4 regions of the Bacillus sp. JJ1562 genome follow, and region 1 is predicted to be linked to each of the others. Evidence: riboswitches for the same ligand, from Rfam matches in the RefSeq annotation. Region 1 holds a riboswitch; each other region holds the start of a gene.

What was found. A riboswitch is a leader RNA that binds a small molecule or an ion and turns the genes downstream of it on or off. The one in region 1 is predicted to bind thiamine pyrophosphate.
Region 2: it holds a riboswitch for thiamine pyrophosphate, as region 1 does, so the genes downstream of both, thiT (energy-coupled thiamine transporter ThiT) here and V7097_RS14920 (3-oxoacyl-ACP reductase) in region 1, are expected to answer to the same signal.
Region 3: it holds a riboswitch for thiamine pyrophosphate, as region 1 does, so the genes downstream of both, thiM (hydroxyethylthiazole kinase) here and V7097_RS14920 (3-oxoacyl-ACP reductase) in region 1, are expected to answer to the same signal.
Region 4: it holds a riboswitch for thiamine pyrophosphate, as region 1 does, so the genes downstream of both, V7097_RS15730 (thiamine phosphate synthase) here and V7097_RS14920 (3-oxoacyl-ACP reductase) in region 1, are expected to answer to the same signal.

The regions. Positions count from the first base shown of each region.
Region 1 is NZ_JBALOQ010000022.1:147,186-153,402, forward strand. It holds gene V7097_RS14905 (GNAT family N-acetyltransferase) at 1-527, opposite strand, end outside; gene V7097_RS14910 (Na+/H+ antiporter NhaC family protein) at 639-2,054, shown strand; gene thiW (energy coupling factor transporter S component ThiW) at 2,093-2,596, opposite strand; gene V7097_RS14920 (3-oxoacyl-ACP reductase) at 2,618-3,379, opposite strand; TPP riboswitch at 3,469-3,575, opposite strand; gene V7097_RS14925 (DNA alkylation repair protein) at 3,640-4,302, opposite strand; gene V7097_RS14930 (hypothetical protein) at 4,607-4,744, opposite strand; gene V7097_RS14935 (SRPBCC family protein) at 4,832-5,284, opposite strand; gene V7097_RS14940 (MerR family transcriptional regulator) at 5,281-5,625, opposite strand; gene V7097_RS14945 (hypothetical protein) at 5,908-6,042, shown strand; gene V7097_RS14950 (RlpA-like double-psi beta-barrel domain-containing protein) at 6,088-6,217, opposite strand, start outside.
Region 2 is NZ_JBALOQ010000026.1:26,403-32,619, reverse strand. It holds gene V7097_RS17320 (DHH family phosphoesterase) at 1-1,616, opposite strand, end outside; gene V7097_RS17315 (YybS family protein) at 1,643-2,572, opposite strand; TPP riboswitch at 2,807-2,908, shown strand; gene thiT (energy-coupled thiamine transporter ThiT) at 2,983-3,546, shown strand; gene rpsR (30S ribosomal protein S18) at 3,634-3,873, opposite strand; gene ssb (single-stranded DNA-binding protein) at 3,923-4,489, opposite strand; gene rpsF (30S ribosomal protein S6) at 4,545-4,832, opposite strand; gene ychF (redox-regulated ATPase YchF) at 5,008-6,108, opposite strand.
Region 3 is NZ_JBALOQ010000046.1:2,407-8,623, reverse strand. It holds gene V7097_RS21750 (class I SAM-dependent methyltransferase) at 171-941, shown strand; gene V7097_RS21745 (NAD(P)H-dependent flavin oxidoreductase) at 997-2,070, shown strand; gene thiD (bifunctional hydroxymethylpyrimidine kinase/phosphomethylpyrimidine kinase) at 2,103-2,888, opposite strand; gene thiE (thiamine phosphate synthase) at 2,888-3,541, opposite strand; gene thiM (hydroxyethylthiazole kinase) at 3,528-4,352, opposite strand; TPP riboswitch at 4,537-4,648, opposite strand; gene V7097_RS21725 (PadR family transcriptional regulator) at 4,870-5,217, shown strand; gene V7097_RS21720 (HAAS signaling domain-containing protein) at 5,204-6,202, shown strand.
Region 4 is NZ_JBALOQ010000024.1:325-6,541, reverse strand. It holds gene V7097_RS15755 (sensor histidine kinase) at 1-639, shown strand, start outside; gene vanY (VanY-A/VanY-F/VanY-M family D-Ala-D-Ala carboxypeptidase) at 734-1,600, shown strand; gene V7097_RS15745 (thiazole synthase) at 1,725-2,492, opposite strand; gene thiS (sulfur carrier protein ThiS) at 2,494-2,697, opposite strand; gene thiO (glycine oxidase ThiO) at 2,710-3,822, opposite strand; gene V7097_RS15730 (thiamine phosphate synthase) at 3,812-4,414, opposite strand; TPP riboswitch at 4,532-4,642, opposite strand; gene V7097_RS15725 (DUF4145 domain-containing protein) at 4,926-6,032, shown strand.

The sequences.
Region 1 (6,217 bases):
ACTTTCACCCTCCATATCATGTGATCAAATCCTTCACCCCAGTAATCCTTTAAAACATAATCAGGATTACCAAATTTGTTCTTCCAAATTTTTTGTGCATTCTTATAACCACTATCTAAACAAATATCCTCTATGTTTTTATTTATTAAAGCTGCAAAAAGTGATTGTAACAGCCTATTTCCAATACCTTTCCTTTGAAAGTCCGGATGAACAAATATAGTTCCTACCTCAACAAAATCACATAAGGCACCATTCGTACTTTTACAAATTATGCTGCTTACAGGACCATATTCGATTGTTCCAACTATTATATCGCCATAGGTGGCAATTAGAAAATATCGGTTCTGACCGTCACTTTCATAATCACTTTGTAAATAACTCTTTTTAGTTTCAATTTCTTCGTCAATATCCTTTGTTAAATGACCTATTCCTTCCTTTTCAAAAGTGTCCATAATGACATCTCTAAAAAAGAGATGAAGCTCTTCCAGGTCTTCGACTTTAGGCCTTCTGATTTCTATATTTGTCACTTAGCCGCCCTCCAATGGTTTAAAATTTCTCCATTAACCTTACTAAAATACTCGCATCCAAAATTGGTCATACTAACCAAATGAAGATTTTCAACATGGGAGGTTTATCTGTTGGGACATTCGTGGTTCTCACTTATTCCTTTTTTAATTGTAATCGGAATGGCGATTTGGTTAAAGGATATTTTACCTGGACTCGTTTTAGGGTTGTTAGTTGGCGCGATTCTTGTTACATCTGATGTATTAGGTGGAACCCAACAATCGATTACATACATTGTGACAACTTTATCAGATTCAACCAATATCAAAATCATTAGCTTTTTGTATGTGTTTGGTGGTTTAGTTGGTATGATGAACATCTCAGGTGGGATCAAAGGCTTTACGGAATGGATTGGGCAGAAAATCAATAGTGAACGAGGGCTCCTAGGGTTAATATGGCTAACCCTCCCTTTTACATTTATGATGCCAATGTTTCGGATAATGATGATTGGACCCATTATCAAACAACTAATTAATAAAATGAACCTATCAAAACAAAAGGTTGGCATGACATTAGATATTTCAACCGAATCAGTAATCGTACTTTTACCTGTTGCAACTGCATTCGTAGGATTTATGGTTTCACTTGTTGAAGGTGGGATTAAAGGGCTTGATTTAGGAATGTCCGCCTATGAGGTTTTCCTGTTAAGCATCTTGTTCAATTTTTATGCGATTGTGATGCTTCTTATCGGAATCATTCAAACATTTTGGCCAACCAAAACAAAAACAAAGACTAAGAATGATCATATTGAAGAAGACCATGAGCACGAGTTTCATCGTATTGGGATAAAAAAAGAGCTTTCACTTGTAAAAGCTCAGCCGTGGAATTTAATCTTTCCAGTATTTTTACTTTTAGGATTGTCACTTTATCTTTTATGGGAAGACGGCAGATCACTAGGGGCTCAAACAGTTTTTGAGGCTTTTTCAATGGCTGATGCAACTTTTGTGATGCTATTGGCGGTATTCATTACTCTCATTTTTACATTCATCTTTTATGTGATACGAAAACAAAAATTACATGAAATTATGTATCATTTTTACGATGGTGGAAATCAAATGATGCAAGCGATTACCCTTCTTATTCTGATATGGGCCCTGACATTATCGGCTGAGGAGCTAGGGTTTTCTGCATTTATTAGTTCAAGCTTAGGTTCATTTCTACCTGGCTTTTTAACTCCTGCGACGATTTTTCTAATCGGCTCAATTGTTGGATATTTTATTGGATCTTCATGGGGAACATGGGGGTTATTTATGCCACTTGGGATTGCGTTGGCCCTTTCGACTGGTGCCTCCATCCCTCTAACTGTTGGGGCTGTTTTTGCAAGTGGTGCTTTCGGAGCATTGACTTCACCACTCGGTGATACAACGATTACAACAGCATCGATTTTAGATATGGAACTTGTTGAATATGCACAATACAAATTGAAGCTCTCAGCAATTGGAGGCGTAATTGCCATTATACTATTTGTCGTTGGTGGTTTACTAATCTAAAGAAGACTAAACGAAAATTGTTTAGTCTTCTTCTGGTTTTATAAGTTTCGTTGTTGATATGTTTTAAAAGCAGGGCTTTTTAATACGATTCCAACAATGATAAATCCAAAAATAGAGCCAGCAATTGAGCTGAAAATAAATGCCGGTATGAAACCAAAAAGGGCTGCATCCTGACCAAGAATGAGTGTGGCGATAGGATAACAAGCTATAGCACCTAACAATCCTGTTCCGATAATTTCACCAGTCATTGCCATTGACGCTTTCTTCGTTTTTGAATATAAAAACGCTGCTAAAAACGCTCCTATCATACTTCCGGGAAAGGCAAACAATGAACCCGTTCCTAGCATGTTTCTGAGTAATGATACTGAAAAAGCTTGAAGAACTGCGTATGCTGGGCCTAAGATTACGGCTGAAAGTACATTAATAAAATGCTGCATGGGAAATACCTTTGTAAATCCGATTGGTATTGCAAACAAATGGCTTGTAACAGTTCCAATCGCGACAAGCATCGCAGTTATTGTCATTTTTAATGTTTTACTCATTATAAATCCCCCTATGATTGTTTAATCCATTACTAATCCACCATCAACGACTAGATTCTGTCCTGTTACGCCTTTACTCCAAGGGGATGCAAAGAAAAGGACCGCATTTGCAACATCCTCTGGCGTCGTGACTTTTTGAAGTGGTGTAGAATCCTTGATTAATTGGAAAACCTCTTCAGAAGTTGCAGAGCTTGCATCTGTCGTTTGAAGCAATCCCCCTGAAATCATGTTAACGTTTATTCCATATGCTCCAAGGTCTTTTGCCATATTTCGAGTGAATCCTAGAAGTGCTGCCTTGCTTGTATTGTAATCATGATAAGCGACAACAGGGTTTTGAAAAAGATTTGTACCAATCGTAATAATTCGACCAAAGCCTAGCCCCTTCATGTCAGAAACCGCGGCTTGGGTTGTATGTAAAGCTCCTCGGATTGCACCCTCAAGCTGTGCGTGATAATCAGTCCATGAGATATCCTCTGCGTTTTTTCTTGCGATTGGGTCAAAGCGGAAATTAATTAAGGCATTATTAACAACTGTTGTTATAGGTTGATCAAAATGCTTTCTCGCTTCAACAAATAAGTTCTGTACTTGTTCACGATTCCTCACATCGGCATGAATCGCAAGCGCATTTTCACCAATTTCTTCTTTTAGAGAATGAGCTTTAGCTTCACTTTTGAAATAATTAATAACCACCTTTGCCCCTTCATTAGCAAAAGCTTTTACAATTTCCTTTCCTAATCCACGTGCACCACCGGTAACGAGAATAACCTGATTTTGTAGTAACATTCTAGTAGCCTCCTAATAAAGTAGATAAGAAAAACGCAAAAAGCCAGATCCACATAAATGGACCTGGCATAAGTAGCAAGATAAAATGGAAGTTTTCCACTCTACTTTCCTCCGCCGGTATTACCCGGATCAGGTCCAAAGGGTTAAAAAACGTCCGTTTTTCTCTCAGCCCAACCGGGCACCCCTAGTAGTTTGCGAATATTCTTTTTATAAGCATAGTATGTTCATGCAAAAATGTAAAGGTATTTGATGAACCACCCTTAAATATATTTACTTCCCTCTCTAATACTTAACTTCGACAATGTTGTTTCATTTATAAATTGACGTACTGAATCTGGATTTGTCTTAGAATACTCTCGTAAGGCCCAGCCAATTGCCTTTTGGATGAAAAATTCCTTACTATTTGCATTGGCAGTTATGTATTTGTAAAGGTATGTTTCATTTGTTTCTTCTTTATATTTTAATTGAAACAGAATCGATGAACGTTTTAGCCATATGTTGTCACTGCATGCCCACTTTTCAATCTTATCCTCTATTATACTAGGTGTTTCTATTGCGATTTTGCCAACTAAATGTGGCGCAAGAAGATCAACCGTATCCCACCAAGATTTTGTGGTGATGAGATTTTCAATAAATGCCAAATGGCTGATGTTTATTTTCTTTATCGATTTGACTAAGTAGTCCTGGGCAGCATATTGATATTCTCGTTCATCCTTCATCCACAATTGATTTACAAGCTCAAGATTAATTTCTTGTCGTAAAATACCTGTTTCTTTATAGAAGTCGCGCGTTAATTGCCTTCTTAACGGTGTTTTTATTCCAAGGAATGGGAACAGGTTTTTCATATAATTTTGCATCGGTACTGCATTTCCATCATTGCGATTTTTTTCAAATAATTCTACGAGATAATTTAATTCGTTCATGAGTTGCTCCCTTATTAATCTTTTCCTTTATTGTACTTCATGTCCTTATTTAGGCAAAATAAAAATACTATCTTTTCTATGTAAGTTTACGTAGGAAAAGATAGTATTTTAACCTTATCAAATACGCATTGGCGTATTTGCGCCTGATTTTTTTCGATCATGCTCGAAAAATTGCCTTTGAAAAATCATGGCATCCGCCGGAGGCTTAACTTTATTCAGCCAGGGTTTGCACACTAGAACAAATTAAATATTCATATTCTTCCATATGACTACCTATCTGAGTTGGGACTACTGATGAATAAAGTTATTGCATTTTAATAGGAGTTACGACTGCAAATAGGTTTTCTGTTGGATTGTTAAGATTGACTTCGATTACTTTGTACCCTTCTTTGTCCTTGTAATCATTTGTAACTGGTGTTTTAATCTCGTTGCTCATTTTCATTTACTTCCCTTCTAACTAATTCTCACACAATAAGTAGTATATGATGGGAAAACATAAATGTGCTTACTTTATAAAAAAATTATTACCTTAATTTTTTAATGCTTCGTCACGAACACGGTCCAAAAATTCCTTTACTACATCATTGTTTGTATTTTTACTACTAAGCTTTAACATTGCTCTTCCGACAAAGTTTATTCCCTTGTTTTGTCCTTCGTAGATAAACTTGGTGTGTGACTCGTCAATTTTTAATAGTGTAAAAGATGTGGTAATTTCGAAGGCTTTCCCTAATACGAAGCTTGTTTGTTTTACCTTTTTATCTTTTGTATTTTCATATTGTGTAGTTTCGACTATGTAGGTTTCTACACGCTTTCCTTCTCGGTATTTCTGTTGGTGCTTTGCCCCAACCTCTACTTCTGTCTTCTCGATTAAGGTATGCTCCTCTACTTTCGGCATAATTTTCTTTATATTTTTATCAGAAAATAGATCCCATACCATTTCAATGTTCGCCTCGATTATTGTTTCTTCCTTCCATTCAATCATTTCTTTTCCTCCCTACCAGATGCGAGAAATTCATCAATCTCTTCTATTTGATGACGTAGTTCCGCAATTTCCTTTTCAATTTTATTTCTCTTTTGGACAAGTAAATGTTCTATATTTGTAAATGATTCATCATCCATGACAGAGATCATTTCTTGGATAGAAAAACCTAGTTTTCTTAGTTTATCTAACAGGACTGCTAAGAAAAAGCTTCCATCATCATAATAACGATATTTGTTTTTCGGATCTATATAAGCTGGTTCTAGAAGTTTAACTTCTGCATAATATCGCAAAGTTTCCTTACTTAATCCGGTTAATTCAGCAAATTCACTAATTTTATACATCCTCGTCCTCCCCTAATATCTTAAAGTATGGGGTGCACCACTTGGTCAACACTTTCATTAAAATTTTAAAAAGGTTGTCCTTTTAGTAGTTCTTATTAACAGATTTCTTATTAATATTTTATTAGTAGAATGTATTTAAAGAAAGGTCGTAGCTTGTTATTAAGTCTAACCATATAAATTTGTCTTCTACCTACTAGATTTCTTTTTATTTGAGCAACATGAGTAAAATCAATCCAGAAAAGCCATATTAGTATAATAATAAAAGGGAAAGGATGGAAGTTTATGAAGAAAGATGAACATTTGAAGAACCAGGTTCTTTATATTACAAATCCTGCTTACGATACATTACATTCAGAAAATCTTTTAGAGGAAAATGATGAAGAAAATCATCGCGAACAAATGGATATAGAAAAATAACATTAAAAAGGAGTACAATACAGTCATTGTTCTCCTTTGAGTCAATCAATCGATTGGTGTAATTTCTACATTTAAGACGCCAACACTTGGCGATGCACCTAACGCTTCAAACGCTTTACGGTGTAAATTGATTCGATTTGCTGGATATTTCTTCACCTGATCTATTACTGTTACA
Region 2 (6,217 bases), on a different contig from region 1:
AAATGATCCATATTTTCTTTAAGGAATTTCTGTACAAGGACAGTGTCCGCACCATGAGCGCGTAGATAGGATGCCGCATCAAATGTTCTTGATCCGGTTCGAAGCGTAAAACTCTTTGTATCGACAATAATTCCCGCAAGTAAAGCAGTCGCCTCAAGCATATTAATTTTCTTTCGCTTTGGCTGATATTCAAGAAGCTCTGTAACCAACTCCGCTGTTGATGATGCATATGGCTCCATATAAACGAGTAATGGTGATTGAATAAATTCCTCGCCGCGACGGTGATGGTCGATAACCACTACTTTATCAATTTTTGTTATGAGTTTTTCCTCAATGACGAGCGATGGCTTATGGGTGTCAACAACAACGAGCAGCGTATCGTTTGTAGCTATTTCAAGAGCTTGTTCAGGTGTAATAAAATACGACCAAAGCTCCGTATTTTCCTTCACTTCCTCAAGTAGACGTCCAACACCTGAATCAATTTCATTTGAATTTAATACAATGTAGCCTTCTTTATGGTTCATTTGTGCCACTTTTAAAATCCCGATGGAAGCCCCTACTGCATCCATATCAGGGTATTTATGGCCCATTATAATGACTTTATCACTGTCTGTGACAATTTCCTTTAATGCATGAGAAATCACGCGAGCGCGGACTCTAGTACGTTTTTCCATTGGATTCGTTTTGCCACCATAAAACTTAACCTTCCCATTTGGAAGTTTAATGGCAACTTGGTCTCCACCACGTCCCAATGCTAAGTCCAAACTTGATTGTGCTGCAGCTCCTAGTTCCGGAAGTGTTGGAACCCCAATTCCAATCCCGATACTTAAGGTCAGTGCTACACTATCCTTTGCGGTAGTTTCCCTCACATCATCCAAAATCGTAAATTTTGTTTTTTCAAGGCTTGATAAGATTTCTTCATTCAACACTGCAATAAATCGCTCAGATGAAGTCCTCTTTAAAAACACACCATGTTCAGTTGCCCATTCGTTTAAGATTGACGTAACCTGGCTATTTAACGAGCTTTTCCGTTGATCATCCATCCCCTGGGTTACTTCATCATAATTATCTAAAAAGATAATCCCTAATACGGTTCGCTCAGCCTCATACAATTGCACAATTTCCATTTGTTCAGTAACATCAAAGAAATAAAGTAGGCGTTCTTCTCTCCTTATAATGACCTTAAATTTCTGCTCATTTAATGTGATTGTTTCACTTTCAATCTCTTGCTGAATTAGTGGAACAATTAGTTCCTCAACATCATATAGAGATCTTCCTACCAGTGTATCAGCATCAAGAAAGTTCGATAAATAGGCATTAGCCCACTCAACCTGAAACTCCTCGTTATAAAGCAATATCCCAATTGGCATTTCCATTAACGCTTCTTCGCCAACTTTTTTTAAGCGATACGAAAGGGTCGAGATATAATGCTCCATTTCCTTTTTTAAAAGTGAGTTTGCTTTTAATAAAAAATACACAATGAGTCCAAGGAGCAGAAAACATGCTAACCCAATCATCCAATGAGAAAAAATGAGAATTGCACTAAAAATACTTGTAATCACAAGCAATGCATAAATAGGATAGCGAAATAACTTCCTTTTGTAAAAGTCTGGCATGTATTTTCAGCTCCTAAAGCTTTGTTTTACTTCTTTCCACTAATTCGATTTCGCAGTTGAAATCCTAAGTCAATTATACCTAAGATTCGAATAATATAAAGAAGAAATGGCGATAAGACTGTCAATACAATTGGCACAGCCTTTGTGATTCCTTTTTGATGACAGAAATAATAAATGAAGGACAAGCCTTGAATCACCATAAACAACTGCAAAACAAAAAAGAGATTTAAAAAGGCGGTATACCCAAACGTGCCCTTTTCCATTTCAACAAAGCTTAAAAGTAAGATCAGTAAGTAATACCATAAAATACTTTTAGGAAAATTAATATCACGAAACGGTGGGAATGGATTCATTTTCACTTTAAGTCGTATAAGCACCGGTTTCATTGCTACAACCGTTACAAAAGCTAAAAACATCGCAATTAAAACAAACATGCTTGGGATCATGTATTGTATCATCTCAATTGATTCTTCCAGTTGTGCAATGACCTCTGTATTTACTTCTCCTCCTGTTGCCCTCATTATACTCTCAGCCATGGCAAAAGATTCCCGTGAGCTTTCTCGAATCAAATCAATGACATCAATTTGTAGGATCGAAATCGCTGTTACATACAGTAGCACGATCGAGAACAAATACGACAAACAGGAGCCTAAAAATAGCTCGATTCCACTTCTTCCCCGGTTAATTAGTTCGCCTAATAAGATCCCCGAAATTCCAAACACAATCGTATGTATAATCCCAAAGACAGAACCTAGTAGCCCTGATAATAAAAAGGCAATTAGAATAAATAGCAATGACTGCTTTACTCTATATTTCACGGTAAACAGGATAAATGGAATGGGCAAAAGGAATGAAAACACGATTCCAAGTAGTGGGATATATAAAGTAAGAAGTAATAGTACACTATATACTGCTAAAAGCATGGCGCCTTCTGTTAAAGTTTTTGCGTTTTTCAAATTTTCACCTCAACTTATATTACAACCCTCTAAATACAAGAGCTAGTTTTTACAATCACCTTCTATTTTAAAGATTTACTAGAAAGTCTTCAACTTTTTGACTTCCACAAGATATGGTGACTTCGACGTTTGACACAGGACTTGTCAGTCTTTATTCAAAGTTCCTCCTGTGACTGAAACTTTTTGTTTTACTTTTCCCTATTTTCTATTATGATAGTAATCATATGATAAAAACGTAACCACAAGGGGAGCAATTTTGCTGAGAGTGAACGTTCGAGTTCAGACCCTTCGAACCTGTTAGTTAGTGCTAGCGTAGGGATGTGAGAGTTACCTGAGAACTAATACTTTTATTAAAGTTGTTCTCCTTTGGGGTACGTTATTTTACAACATACTTCAAGGGGGATTTTTTTATGAGAAACACAAGACTACAGGCAATGATCGAAGCTGCAATTTTTGCAGCGTTAGCCCTAATTTTGGATCTACTTCCATCAATTGATATTACACCAGCCATATCCATTTCAATTGCTATGGTCCCTGTTTTTATCATTGCATTAAGATGGGGTATAAAAATAGGAATGTTATCCGGGTTGTTATGGGGACTACTTCAGTTAGTATTTGACCCATGGATTGTACACCCAGTTCAAGCCATTATGGAATACATCCTTGCCTTTTCATTCATTGGATTAGGAGGTATATTCAAGTCAATTGTGCAAGAAAGTCTAAAAAACAATCAAAAGCCAAAAGCAATTTTTGCTATTACTTTTGCAATATTTATTGGTAGTCTCGCACGCTATTTTTGGCATTTCCTAGCAGGCTTTCTCTTTATTGAATACTTTGCACCAGAAATTCAAAACCCAGTATGGTACTCCTTCACCTTTAACGGAATAACAATGCTAGCAACATTTGCATTATGTACAATCGTATTATCAATCCTAATCATTGCTTCACCTCGTTTTTTCGTACTAAAAAAATAGGAACCACAGGGACGGTTCTCTTGGTTCCTAACGAAAAATTAATGCAAAAAAGCGATGACCGCATTTGACGATCATCGCTTTTCTATATTATTCACCAGATACATATGGTAATAATGCCATTGTACGAGCACGTTTAATAGCAACAGTTAATTTACGTTGGTATTTTGCACTTGTACCAGTTACACGACGAGGTAATATTTTACCACGCTCAGAAACGAATTTTTTAAGTAAATCTACTTCTTTGTAATCGATGTGTGTAATTCCATTAGCTGTGAAGTAACACACTTTACGACGCTTTGCACGTCCACCTTTACGTCCGCCTGCCATCGATTTTCCCTCCTTTTTTATGTTTTGATTTATACGATTGACTTACAAATTAGAACGGAAGATCGTCATCTGAAATATCGATAGGCTGTCCATCATTTGCAAATGGATCTTGGTCTACTCTTGTAGGTCCTTGGTTTTGATTTGGGTTCTGACTCTGTCCAAATGGAGAGTATCCACCTTGGCCACCGCCTTGATTGCCACCCTGGTTGCCACCATAGCCACCTTGATTGCCACCATAGCCTCCGCCTTGGTTTCCACCAAAGTTACCTCCACCGCTGCGCTGTTGGTCATTCGCATTTCTAGGTTCAAGGAACTGAACACTTTCCGCTACAACCTCAGTAACATATACGCGTTTGCCATCCTGACCTTCATAATTTCTTGTTTGAAGACGACCATCGACGCCTGCTAAGCTTCCTTTCTTTAGGAAGTTTGCCACATTTTCGGCTGGTCGGCGCCATATGACGCAATTAATGAAGTCAGCTTCACGTTCGCCTGACTGATTCGTAAATGTTCGATTCACTGCAAGTGTAAAGGTTGCAACTGCAACTCCACTTGGGGTATATCGTAATTCAGGATCCTTTGTAAGTCTCCCAACGAGAACTACGCGATTCATCATCAGAACCATCTCCTTAACAGGATATTGAAACAGAGTCTATACTCTATAAAAATTCTTATTCTTCTTCTTTAACAATGATATGACGGATAATGTCTTCACTGATCTTCGCTAAACGATCGAATTCGCTAACAGCTTCAGCGTTTGACATTACGTTAAGAATCATGTAATAACCATCGCGGAAATCATTGATTTCATAAGCTAAACGGCGCTTACCCCATTCTTTTACGTTTGTAATCTCCGCACCATTGTCAGTTAAAACGCCATTAAAACGCTCAACTAAAGCCTTTTTCGCTTCATCATCAATGTTTGGACGGATGATATACATAACTTCGTATTTTCTCATCACGTTACACCTCCTTTTGGACTAACGGCCCTTTATCTAAAAAGGGCAAGGAGCAATTATTTCAATTACTCACAGAAAAATATTATACCACATGAATAAATTGTAGGCAAGAAATCTTTAAAATAGAGAAAACCACAAAACGAATACTTCGTTCTGTGGCTATTCTCAACATTCCTTATACATTAAATCGGAAATGGATAACATCTCCATCTTGAACAATATATTCTTTCCCTTCAAGACGTACCTTACCTGCTTCACGAGCAGCATTCATCGAGCCACCTGCAAGCAAATCTTCGTACGATACCGTCTCCGCGCGAATAAATCCTCGTTCGAAATCAGTATGAATGATCCCTGCACACTGTGGTGCTTTCATTCCTTTTCTAAACGTCCACGCTCTTACCTCTTGTACACCAGCTGTAAAATACGTAGCAAGGCCTAATAAATGATATGCAGTACGAATCAATTGATCAAGTCCAGATTCCTCAATACCAAGCTCTTCAAGGAACATTGCCTTTTCTTCCCCTTCAAGCTCCGCGATCTCTGACTCAATCTTCGCACAAACAACAATGACTTCAGCATTGTCCTTTTGTGCAAACTCACGAACCAATTGAACGTACTCATTTGAAGAAGGATCCACTACATCATCTTCACCAACATTAGCAACGTATAAAACTGGTTTACTTGTTAGTAAATGCATGCCTTTTACATACTTCATTTGTTCATCCGTAAATTCAATTGCACGAGCCGGCTGTTCAGTTTCGAATGCTTCTTTTAAAATCACTAGCACCTCATGCTCTGCAACAGCATCCTTGTCCTTTTGCTTTGCAAGCTTCCCAACACGGTCAATACGCTTATCTACTGATTCTAAATCAGCTAAAATAAGCTCTAAATTAATTGTCTCAATATCTGCAATTGGGTCGACCTTACCTGCTACGTGCGTAATATTGTCATCTGCAAAACAACGTACAACATGACAAATCGCATCCACTTGGCGGATATGTGATAGGAACTTATTACCAAGCCCTTCACCTTTACTAGCACCTTTTACAATCCCTGCAATATCCGTAAATTCAAAAGTAGTTGGGACAGTCTTTTTTGGTTGTACTAATTCTGTTAATTTATTTAAACGCGCATCCGGCACTTCAACAATCCCCACGTTTGGGTCGATTGTACAGAACGGATAGTTCGCTGATTCTGCGCCTGCTTGTGTAATTGCATTAAAAAGAGTTGATTTCCCAACGTTTGGAAGACCAACGATACCTGCTGTTAACGCCATTGATTTTTCCACTCCTCTTATCCGTAACATACTTACTAGCCTTCAACAATTATAGATATTCCTTGTAAAAAACACAAGCCGTTTCGGCTAGAAACGGCTATCGGATGAA
Region 3 (6,217 bases), on a different contig from region 1:
AAAGTAAGGGACTTCTGCTGAATATAGTTAAATTTATTAGAGAAATCGGAAAATATTCTTATTTCAGGAGTCATAACTTTTGCTTATGTAAATTTATAAAATTTTTATAATTTTCTAATATCAAATATTACTATATGATAAAAGTAATCAATCATAATGGGGGTTAAAGGATGGACATTAAAAATGATGTTAAAAAGCAATTTGGTCGTAGTGCTCACAACTACGTAACTAGCGAAGGTCATCGGAAAGGTGGAGATTTACAAACATTAGTTGCATTGGCTGACGCTAAAGGAACGGAACTGGCACTTGACATTGCTACTGGTGGTGGTCATACTGCGAATGCCCTCGCTCCCCTTGTAAAAAAGGTTACAGCTTTCGATTTAACACCGGAAATGTTAGCTGCTGCGGAAAAGTTTATTAAAGGTAATGGTCATTCCAACGTTGAATTTGTTGAAGGGGATGCTGAAAAACTACCATTCTCAGATAAAGCATTCGATATCGTGTCTTGCCGGATTGCACCTCACCATTTTCCTAATATTAACAGATTTGTAAGTGAAGTATCACGTGTTTTAAAAACAGGCGGACAGTTCTTGTTAGATGATAATGTGGTTCCTGAGAACGATGAATTTGATGAGTTTTATAATACAGTTGAAAAAAAGAGAGACTATAGTCATTTTCGTGCTTGGAAAAAGTCCGAGTGGTTTCAAATGTTAGAAAATGAGGACTTTGAAATCCAAGAACTCTATCGATTTGATAAAACATTTGAATTTGAGAGTTGGTGTGACCGCATGCATTTGACAGATCACGAGAAGGACGAACTAACCGAATACATGCTAAACGCTTCCGAAAAAATCAAACAAAAGTTTCGAATTCAAATCGAGAATAATAAACTTAAATCCTTCCAAGGGGAAGCGGTTGTGCTAAAGGCAACAAAACTTTAGGATTAAAGTGAAGGGATTCCTCCACTTTTTTCATATCAATTAGGAGGTGATAGTTTTGTTTAAGGATGAAGTAACAAAGTTGATAAAAATCGAATATCCAATAATCCAAGCCCCAATGGCAGGTGGTGTTACAACTTCAGAATTGGTGGCTGCTGTTTCAAATTCCGGTGGTTTAGGAATGATTGGTGCAGGCTATATGACTTCTACCCAATTACGAGAACAAATTAGGGAAATCAAGCAATTAACAACCAAACCTTTCGGGGTCAATCTATTTGTTCCAGTTGAATTTGAGGCAAAAGAAGATGAAGTTAAATCAGCTAATCAATTACTTAACCCGATTCGAGAAAAATTGAATTTATCTCCAAAAGATTATGATGAAATCCCCTCATTTCATCATGCTCTTGAAAAATATGTTGAGCAAATCAAAGTTGTCGTTGAAGAAAAGGTCCCTATTTGTTCCTTTACATTTGGACTTCCTTCCAAAAACGTAATCGCGGAATTAAAACAACATAATATCGTTTTAATGGGAACAGCAACAACCGTTAAAGAAGCAAGCGAAGTTGAAAAAGCAGGCCTGGATATGGTAGTCGTTCAAGGCAGTGAAGCTGGTGGTCATCGCGGAAGCTTTATCAAAGGAGAACAGGAAAACTTAGTCGGGTTAATGTCACTTATCCCACAAGTTGCTGACAATGTAAGTATTCCAGTTATTGCTGCTGGTGGAATTATGGATGCTAGAGGATTAATGGCTTCCATTTGCTTAGGAGCACAGGCTGTTCAAATGGGAACAGCTTTCTTAGCTTGTATTGAAAGTGGAGCACATCAAGTACATAAACTTGCGATCCTTAATGCTTCAGAAGACGAAACGGTTATAACCCGTTCATTCTCTGGTAAGTGGGCACGCGGACTCGCCAACCCCTTTATTTTTAACATGCAGCAATATGAAAAAGATTTGCCGGATTTTCCGATTCAAAACTCTCTTACTCAGGATATCCGAATAGCTTCAGGTTCACAAAATAACAAGGATTTCATGTCCCTTTGGTCTGGACAAAGTCCGAGGTTATCGAAAAATCAAAGTGCAAAAACATTGATAGAATCGATCATTTTAGAAGCGAAAAATTTAAAGCAGTGAATTTCTGTTGAAATCCACTGCTTCGTTTTTTTTCAGTTCTTTAAAGCATGGCAATGGTTCAGCGGTCCACTTCCCTTTCCAAGGTCAAGTCCCGCTTCTAATGCTCCTGTAATATATCGTTTTGCTTCTTGAATACTTGTTTTTATATCCAAGCCTGCTGCTAAATTACAAGCAATCGCTGACGATAGCGTACAACCTGTGCCATGAGAATTCGGGTTATCAATACGTGATCCTGGGAACCATGTGAATTCCCCATTGCTATATAAGAGATCATCCGCGGTATCCTCAAGATGACCTCCTTTGATTAAAATGCCCCCCTTATACATTTCGGACAATTTTTGGGCGGCCACTTGCATGTCTTCCTTCGTGTGAATCTCCATTCCACAAAGCGCCTCGGCCTCGTGAAGATTTGGTGTAATAATAGTAGCAAGCGGAAATAATCTAGTAATAAGAGCATCCATCGCCGATTCAGTCAATAGTCTACTTCCACTTGTAGAAATCATAACTGGGTCCAAGACAATATTTTGAGGTTGAAATTCTTCTAGCTTCTCAACGATTTTATGAATAATTTCTGGTGAGGACACCATCCCTATTTTTACACTGTCAGGAAAAATATCAGTCATAATGCAATCAAGCTGTTGGCCAACAAATTCCGGCGAAGAATCAAGCACCCCGTAAACACCTGTTGTGTTTTGTGCAGTGAGAGCCGTGATAGCACTCATTGCATACATTTTATGGGCAGTGATTGTTTTAATATCCGCTTGAATCCCCGCTCCCCCACTACAGTCAGAGCCAGCAATCGTCAGTACCTTTTTCATTATCCTTCACTCCTATTGTTAACCATTTCAGTTGAAAGTTCTTTTAATTTTGTTGTTGCAGCGGTGATGTCTGACTGTGCAAAGATCGCCGATACAACAGCTACTCCGTCTACGCCACTTCCGGCTAACTCTAAAATATTCCCTTTATTAATTCCACCGATTGCAACAATTGGAATCGATACGCTTCTGCAAATTTCTTGGACTGTTTCAAATGTCATCGGCTCTGCATCGGACTTGGTGCTCGTTGGAAATACAGAACCAATCCCGAGATAATCAGCTCCCGCTTTTTCAGCAGCAATAGCTTGCTCCACATTTTGAGCAGACACACCGAGAATTTTATCTGGTCCAATCAACTCTCGGACTTTTTCAACCGGCATGTCCTCTTGACCAACATGCACGCCATCTGCATCACAAGCCCGCGCAATCTCGACATTGTCATTAATAACAAATGGAACATGATAGAAATCAGTTAGCCTTTTTAATTCAATTGCTTCCTGTAAAAATTCATCATATCCGAGACTTTTTTCTCTGAGCTGTAAAAAAGTAATTCCACCCTTTAGTGCAGCTTCTACTTGCTCAACTAAAGATTGATTGCCTGTCCAGGCACGATCGGTTACTGCGTATAATAGCATTGCATTTTTATCGATTTTCAATGTTCATCCCACCCTGAAGTAATGTAAAGTCTAGTTTGCTCATGGAATCAATCAAATACGTTCGAAATGATGAAGTTCCACCATTTAATTCTTCTACTTTTTGATGAGCTAATTCACCGCAATATCCCATCGCGCTCACTGCAGCGGCCGTACTTTTTAAAATTTCCTGAGGATTTGCCCCACAAAAAGCAGCAACAACGGATGAAAGCATGCAGCCTGTCCCCGTTATTTTGGACATCATTTGATGACCATTTCTGATTGCATAAGCTTCTTCCGTATCTGCAACGATATCAATGGCACCCGTGATCGCAATAACAGCTCCTGTTTGCTTACTTACCACTTTCGCAAATTGAACCATTTCATCGAGATTTCCTTCATTGATGACATCTTCAGCTGCTGCATCAACACCTTTTGTATTTCCACTACCGGCATGTACGGTTTTTATTTCTGATAAATTACCTCTAATAACTGCAAACTGAACCTCTTTTAAAAGGCGATAAACCGTATCAGTTCTTAATCTAGATGCACCAGCTCCAACTGGATCTAAAACAACAGGATGCCCCAATCTATTTGCAGCTTTTCCTGCTAAAATCATGGATTCGATCGTTCTTTCATTTAATGTCCCGATGTTAATCACAAGCGCGCTACAAATGCTTGTAATATCCTCCACTTCCTTTGGATCATCCGCCATAATCGGGGATCCCCCACAAGCAAGAACAATATTTGCAACGTCATTCACCGTCACATAATTTGTAATATTATGTACAAGCGGTGTGTTATTTCTTACATTTGATATGATTTGCTCAAACATCTATTAGCCTCCTAAATAATCAAATGCGCCTTGGCGGATTTGCGCCCAGATTTTTTCGAGCCTGCCTCGAAAACTTTCCTTTAAAAATCTGTGGCATCCGCCGGAGGCATTTTTTTATTCAACAGGGTTTAAGCCCTGTTGAATAAAAAATGCGGTATACCTGATTAAGATATACCGCATGAATACTCATACTTACGCACATTCCCTACGTTGGCATTATCCAAATCAGGTTAAGGGTCAAAGCTACATTTCGCCTACTCTCAGCCCACATTGTGTGAGCCCCCCTGTTACTATTCAATTCACTTTATTATAGCACATCAAATTTATCTGTCATTCTTTTTGAAAAGTTTAGTGGGACCAAGGGGACGGTTCTGGTGGTCCCACATTTTTAGGTACCGCGGGAACCGTCCCCCTCGGTTCAAAAAAGTTTTATTGCTTTCGTCACAACAATAGTGTACGATACATAGTATAAATCAAATACTGTATGACATATAGTAATAAAAAATGAGGTGGGTGAATGAGTAACTTATTAAACTCATTAATGACAGAGCTTAGAAGAGGAACGTTAACACTAGCGGTATTAAGTCAATTACGAACCCCTCAATATGGATATTCACTTGTTCAATTATTAGAGGGTTCAGGAATTGCGATTGACCAAAGTACCTTATACCCCTTGCTTCGCCGCCTGGAAAAGCAGGAATTGGTGACGAGCAGCTGGGACACATCTGAAAGCAGACCCCGTAAGTACTATGTGTTAAGTGAATACGGGCTCGAAATCTTTTTACAGCTAAAAAAGGAATGGATTCAAAATTCAAAAGAGCTTTACAGACTATTAGAGGGAGAGGAAGATTATGAATCTGATTGATATCTACATTCAGGAGGTTACAAGAAGACTACCTGAAAAAATGCGTGACGATATCGCACTTGAATTACGTTCAACCATCGAGGATATGTTGCCAGATGACTATAATGAAGCAGATGTAAAAACTGCACTAGAGAAATTAGGGAGCCCAGTAAAATTGGCTAATAATTATCGAGACCGGCCAATGTATCTAATTGGTCCACGTTATTTCGACGTGTATGTAAGCTTATTAAAAATGATTTTACCGATTGCCGCAGTAGTTGCACTCATCTCGACGTTTGCTGAATATTTTATCGGGTATCAAGGTGAGGAAGCCATCATTAATGTAGTTTTGGACTTGATAGGCTTCGGTATTTGGAAAATAATTGAGGTTTCGATTCAAACTTTCTTTTGGTTCACGCTTGTGTTTGCCATGATAGAAAGAATCGATAAAGGAAAAGATAACCAGCCACTAACAACCAGCCTACAAAAATGGACTCCTGATGATTTGAAATATATCGCCTATATCCCTAAGAAAAAGAAGATCTCAAAATGTGAAGTATTTGGTGCTTTATTGTGGACAGCAATTTGGGCAACCCTTTATTTTTATGCCAACCAACTTCTAGGTATCTATGAAGGGGGAAATGATGGTCTCGAATTTGTAACACCCGCTTTAAATCAAGAGGTTTTACTTTCATTTTGGCCCATCGTTCTAGTTGTAATCGGTTTGGAAGTAGCATTAGCCCTATATAAACTAATCATAGGACAATGGACGAAAAGAATGGTGATCTACAATACTACCATTCAGGTGTTTTCAACCATTTTATTCATCGTAATCTTCATAAATCCTAACATCTTAAACCAAGATTTCACCTCGTATATGACAGATTTATTTGGCATCACTGATAATCAATTTACAATATGGCTCATTGCTACAGTACTCATTTCAATAATTGTTTCAGCAGCCATCACGATATTTGATGGGATTCGCAAAGCCAACATTCGATAGGAACCAAGGGACCAA
Region 4 (6,217 bases), on a different contig from region 1:
ACTCCACTTACCTCTGTTTTAGGATATTTGGATTTGCTCCTAAAGGAAGAGAGCTTGACTCAAGAACAAGTTAGACATTTTTTAACGATTGCTTTTACTAAGTCTCAACGTTTAGAAAGGTTAATTGAGGAGTTATTCGAAATAACTAGAATGAACTATGGAATGCTTCCGGTAGACAAAAAGAGAATAAATGCAACGGACCTACTTAATCAATTAATGGAAGAATTGTATCCTGTTTTTGAAAAAAATCATTTGAAGTCTCGGATGAATTGTGCGACGCATTTATATATTATGGGTGATGGGGATCTACTAGCACGTGTATTTGAAAATCTTTTAACTAATGCAATTCGTTATGGCTATGATGGTCAGTACGTTGATATTAACGGTTTTATAGAAGAAGATGATGTGGTTATTCAAGTAGTGAATTATGGAAATAGTATTCCACCTGATGAATTGCCGCATATTTTTGATATGTTCTACACAGGAGATAAAGCTCGGACTCATAGAGAAGATAGCACAGGTCTTGGTTTGTTTATTGCGAAGAATATCGTTGAGCAACATAGTGGATTGATTACAGCCAAAAGTAGTTTAATCCAGACCGTTTTTGAAGTTCGATTACCAATGGAAAGTGAAACTTAAACATTTAAGAAAAATTTAAGATTTACCCCACTCTTTTTTTAAACAGTTTTCCCTATTCTTTAAGGGTAATGGAGAATAAGGAGGAAGCTAAAGGATGAAGAAGTGGGGTTTTTTATTCGTTTTATTAATGTCCTTGGGTTTAATTTTTATTAATATTGAATCGTATTTTGAACCCAAAGTAGCAATACACCTACATAAGGATATTAAAGTAGGGGGAAGAGGGACTTCTGAAAAGATTCAAACTATAGAGATTACAGAAGACCATATTTATCAAGGAAATCTGCTTTTGGTCAACAAAGTTTATCCGGTACACCAAATGAGTATTACATCCGATGTCATCAATCTTTTTACACAGAATGAGTTAATAGATGGATACGAATTATTAAATAGCGACATAGATTTGTCAACAGACTTAGTAGGCAAATTTTCGAAGATGGTTGCTGCTGCAGAAAAAGAAGGTGTGAGTAATTTTATCATTACTAGTGGTTTTCGGAATTTTGCTGAACAAAGTGCACTTTATCAAGAGAAGGGTTCTGCATATGCCTTGCCAGCCGGTTATAGCGAACACAATCTAGGTTTATCACTAGATATTGGCTCCACTCAAAATAAAATGGCTGTGGCACCTGAAGGAAAGTGGATCGAAAAAAATGCTTGGAAATACGGGTTCGTTTTACGATATCCCGAGGATAAAGTAGATATTACTGGAATACAATTTGAACCGTGGCATATTCGATATGTCGGTTTACCACATAGTGCGATAATGAAGGAAAGGAATTTTGTTTTAGAAGAATATTTAGCATTCTTGAAAGATGAAAAACACATTACTGTTAGAATGAATAATAAAAAATACACGATTACATATTACCCTATTCCTGAAATCAAGACGATTGACCTACCAAAAGATCGATACTTTGAGATTTCAGGGAACAATATGGATGGAGTAATTGTGACTGGTTACTAAGAGAAAATGCAACTCATACCCTAGTCGGTAATTGAACCTAGACTGCAAAAATTAAGAAGCCTAATTTCGAGAAAATTAGGCTTCGAATTTTTTAAGTAAATACCTCCAGGTGTTACCTAGGATTTTAAGATCCTACCAGACCTGTTAATGGGCTACTCGCTACCGCGTAGTCTTTTTCTTCAATCCGTCCTGCTTCATATCCTAATCTGCCTGCTTCCAATGCAAGTTTCACAGCACGTGCCATTTTTACAGGATCCTGTGCACCAGACACAGCCGTATTTAATAGTACTCCATCTGCGCCAAGCTCCATCGCATAAGCGACGTCCTTTGGAGAACCGATTCCTGCATCAATAATGACAGGCACCTGGGATTGTTCGATTATAAATTTTAAGTTTAATGGATTAATAATCCCTCTACCCGAACCAATCGGGCTTGCTCCTGGCATAATTGCATGAACACCCAGATCTTCTAAACGCTTTGCAAGCACCACGTCATCTGAGGTGTACGGTAACACAATGAAACCTTCATCGAGAAGCATTTCCGAAGCCTTCAACGTTTCGATCGGGTCTGGTAAAAGGGATCTGTCATCTCCAATGATCTCAACTTTAATCATGTCACATAAGCCAGATGCCTTAGCCAGTTTCGCAATTCGAACAGCCTCTTCAGCCGTTTTTGCTCCTGCTGTATTTGGTAGAAGTGTATATTTTGTTAAGTCTAACTGCTCTAAAAAATTGGGTTGACTTTCTTCAAAAATATTCATTCTTCTTACGGCAAACGTTAAAATTTCGGCATCCGATACCTCTACAGCTTGCTTTTGAATTTCAAAAGACGGGTATTTTCCTGTTCCTAGTAAAAGCCTAGATTTGAATGTACGATTTGCTATTGTTAACATATTATCCTCCTCCTACAAATTGGACGATTTCGATGACATCACCATTTGCAAGATTCATCGTTTTATAGTCGTCTTTTTTAATAATATCCTCATTGATTTCTACAATCGCAATCCGGTTTTGCAACTTATAATGAGCTAAAAGCTTTTCCACTGAATTTACTTCTTCAGGGATTTCTACTTGCTCTCCGTTAAGCCTAATTCTCATTTTTCTCACCTCCTAAATCATGGCTGTCTGCCTTCGATCGATACGAAATGCATCAATCCATTCTTGATTTACCTCGTTATTCAGAATTAGATCACGAATCATTTTCCCAGTTGCAGGTGCAAGGAGAATCCCATTCCGAAAATGGCCACAAGCAATAAAAATCCGCTCCTCTTCTGGATGTCTGCCGATAAATGGAAGCCCATCAAATGTGGTAGGTCTTAAACCTGATGTAAAACTGTCAATTTTCCAATTGGTAGAGGAAGGGAGCATAGCTTTTGCTATATTAATCAATTGTTCAACACTTTGAAGGCTAACTGATTCGCTCCAATCATCCTGAATCATCGATGCACCAATTACAAGTTTGCCATTATTTCTTGGAACGATGTAGGATTTATCGTGAAACAACGTGTGTTGTAGAAACGGCTTCTCGTGCTGAACTATGATGCTTTCTCCCTTTACAGGTGACAGTTTTTCAGAGATTCCTAGATTCCGAAAAAGCCTATTACTATAAACCCCTGTAGCAATAACGATATGTTTTGTATGAATATCGCCATTTGCTGTTTTCGCAATGTAGCTGTTTCCATTTTTCTCGATTCCATAGACGTTACTGTTTTCAAAAATCGATGCACCTAGCACCTGTGCGCTATTTGCAAAGGCTTCACAAGTATTCGTCGGAATCACGTTAACATCGTCTGCGATATAGGCTGCACCTAAAACATCATTGCTAATTTCAGGTTCCATTATTTTAACTTCTTCGTGATTCACCCATTTTACGGTTGGTTGTTTTAGGAGTGAATCTAAGTTGCGCTTATCTCTCTCTGTGAATGCTAGCTTTAAAATTCCACCCGTCCTATAGCCAATGTCAACACCACTTAATTCATACAGTTCATCCTTCAGCAGGTTGTATTCAAGTTGGCTTGATCTTGCAAATGGGAAGAGAAGAGAGAAATCTCCATCACTTTCAGAATGGGCACCCAGCATGCCAGCAGCGGCCTTCGTTGTTTTTTCTCCAATTAGTCCTCTGTCAAATAGTGCAACATCCATCTGTGCCTTTGCTAAATAGAAAGCAATGGAGCAGCCAATAATTCCACCACCTACAACAATTACTTCATATTTATTTTTCATATTTTATCGCCTCAAAGAATTTTTTTGTTATCGAATAAGGCTCAGCAGCTGAAAAAATACTGGACATGAACGCGACTCCATCTGCATCAACAGCTTGAATAGACGGTATTGTTTTCAACGTAATGCCACCAATTGCATAGACAGGTATGTTAAGTTCATTTTTTATATGTAAAATCGGTTCAACCCCATTCGGAGGCAGTCCTGGTTTGCTATTCGTTTGAAAGCAATGCCCATATATGACATAATCTGCTCCATTTGCTTCGGCTTCTTGTGCTCTTTTAAGTGAATGAACACTGCAGCCAACCCTTAGGTGAGGGTATCGTTGTTTCACCATTTGTACAGGAAGTCCATGCTCAGGTAAGTGAACGGTAGGGATGCCCATACATAACGCAACGTCTAAGCGGTCATTAATCATAATCTTTTCTTTCTTCACACCGTTATTGAGTAAATATTCGATTAGTGTCAATAGCTCCCGGACTGACTTTGATTTTTCCCTAATTTGTACAAAATCAATTACATCTTTGATAGCAATAATTTTTTCAGCGACAGCTTCTAAAGTTTGTTGATCATCCGTCACAGCAATTAATTTCATCAGATTTCTCCTTTTCGTCTAACAACTTGTAGCGTAAAAAGGGAATAGAGCGGTTAAAGCACAACAAAAAACCACTCTCCAATGCAGGAAAGTGGTTGGGTATTATACACAAAAAAGCAATTGCCTTAACCACATCCCTACGCAGGTACAAGCCTGTTCAGGTAATGAGGGTTTCAAAGTACACTACTTTTTTCTCAGCCCTTATCAAGGGTTCCCCTAGTGAAAAAACGAAATATTAACTTATATAATAAAATTAACACAATTAAGATAAAATGAAAAGGTATATGTTTCCAATGGGTCAGAGGGACAGGTTCCTTGTCCCATTTTTTACAAATGCTTCAGTGGGAGAGATGGATGTACTGTCCACAGATGTTTAACCAAATGACTCATCCCATTCAAAAACCCTTGATTGAACTCTACTTATCACCTAAAATGAAATAATCTACAGACTGCCTGAGTCTATCTAAACGGATCCAGGTCTATTTTGCATGCTAGAAAGGAACAGCAAGACATGAATTCATCTGAGTATTTTTATAGATTTTTAGAACCCGTATCCAAAGAATTGGCGTTTTTAGCGGGTGAATTAGAGAATACAATCTTTTCAAGTCCACGTACAATGTTAACTCATTCAAGGGTACTCGTTGAAAATATTCTTCAACAGGTCATGGAATATGAAAAAATGAAAGAAGAGCCTCGTATAACATTAAAGGAAAGACTAACTATATTGGAGAGTGAAGGGATTCTTACAACGGAAATAAGAGATGCACTTCATTTAGTTCGACAACTTGGTAATCAGGCCTCACATGACAAAAGAAAATTTCGTTATTCTGAAGCACTTTTATCATGGGAAGCAATCTACAAGATTGTAAGATGGTTTGTTGAAGTGTATACCTCAGTATCAATTGAGGTCCCGGAATATCAGGATCCAACCACTCCGAAGGAAGAACGTTATGATATTACCGAATTGGAGCTCCGTTTGAAATCACTAGAGAATATATTAATTGCATCTATGAAAAAGGGGACTTCAGGTAACGAAGCAAAAGATGAGGTTGCCATTACAACATCTGCTGTACCTGCAAAAATGGCTGAACCAGGTTACACAACAATTCGAAATATTGAATATAAAAGAGACTCGCTTGAAGTTCCGTATTTTCTCCGGGATGCCTTTTTATTACCACAAAGATTTGATAAATCCGAGACCTTTTTAATCAGACTAGGCGCAGAGCAGCAAGCTCGAATCATGAGCGAATTACCCAGTAATCTCGAAGACTTGCATAAGCATGTGAAACGGTTTAACGAAAACAATGACAAACAATTTTTTGGCGAACTGAAAATCTTTATTGAAGAAGAAAAGATTCGTAGAAAAGTAATCTTAGAACGCCCAGGAGAACTCTTCTTATTTTATAAAGCGGATTACATCATCTTAACAGATGCACTTAAAAATATCCCACTTACCAAAGAAGAATTCACAGGCATACCAAGCCTCATTAAACAATTAAATGAAGACGGGATTCAAACTGTTGGGCAGCTTCCGAAAGAGTTAGTGATATTAGGAAAATATAAGAATGTTGGAGTTGTGAATGTGGGGAGGTTGTTTGAGCAGTTGAAGGGGAAGTAAACAGGATTCCTGTCTAATCGCAAAACTACTTACAAATGTTTGTAAACCAATTATAATGCATCCAGACTGGGTGCATTTTTTGGTAGCGGCAGTAAATCTGGAATAGTGACAGTATTTTTCAAATAGTGGCAGTATTTTCGTAATTGAGACAGTAAATCTATAATAGCGACATTATTCCAACGCAC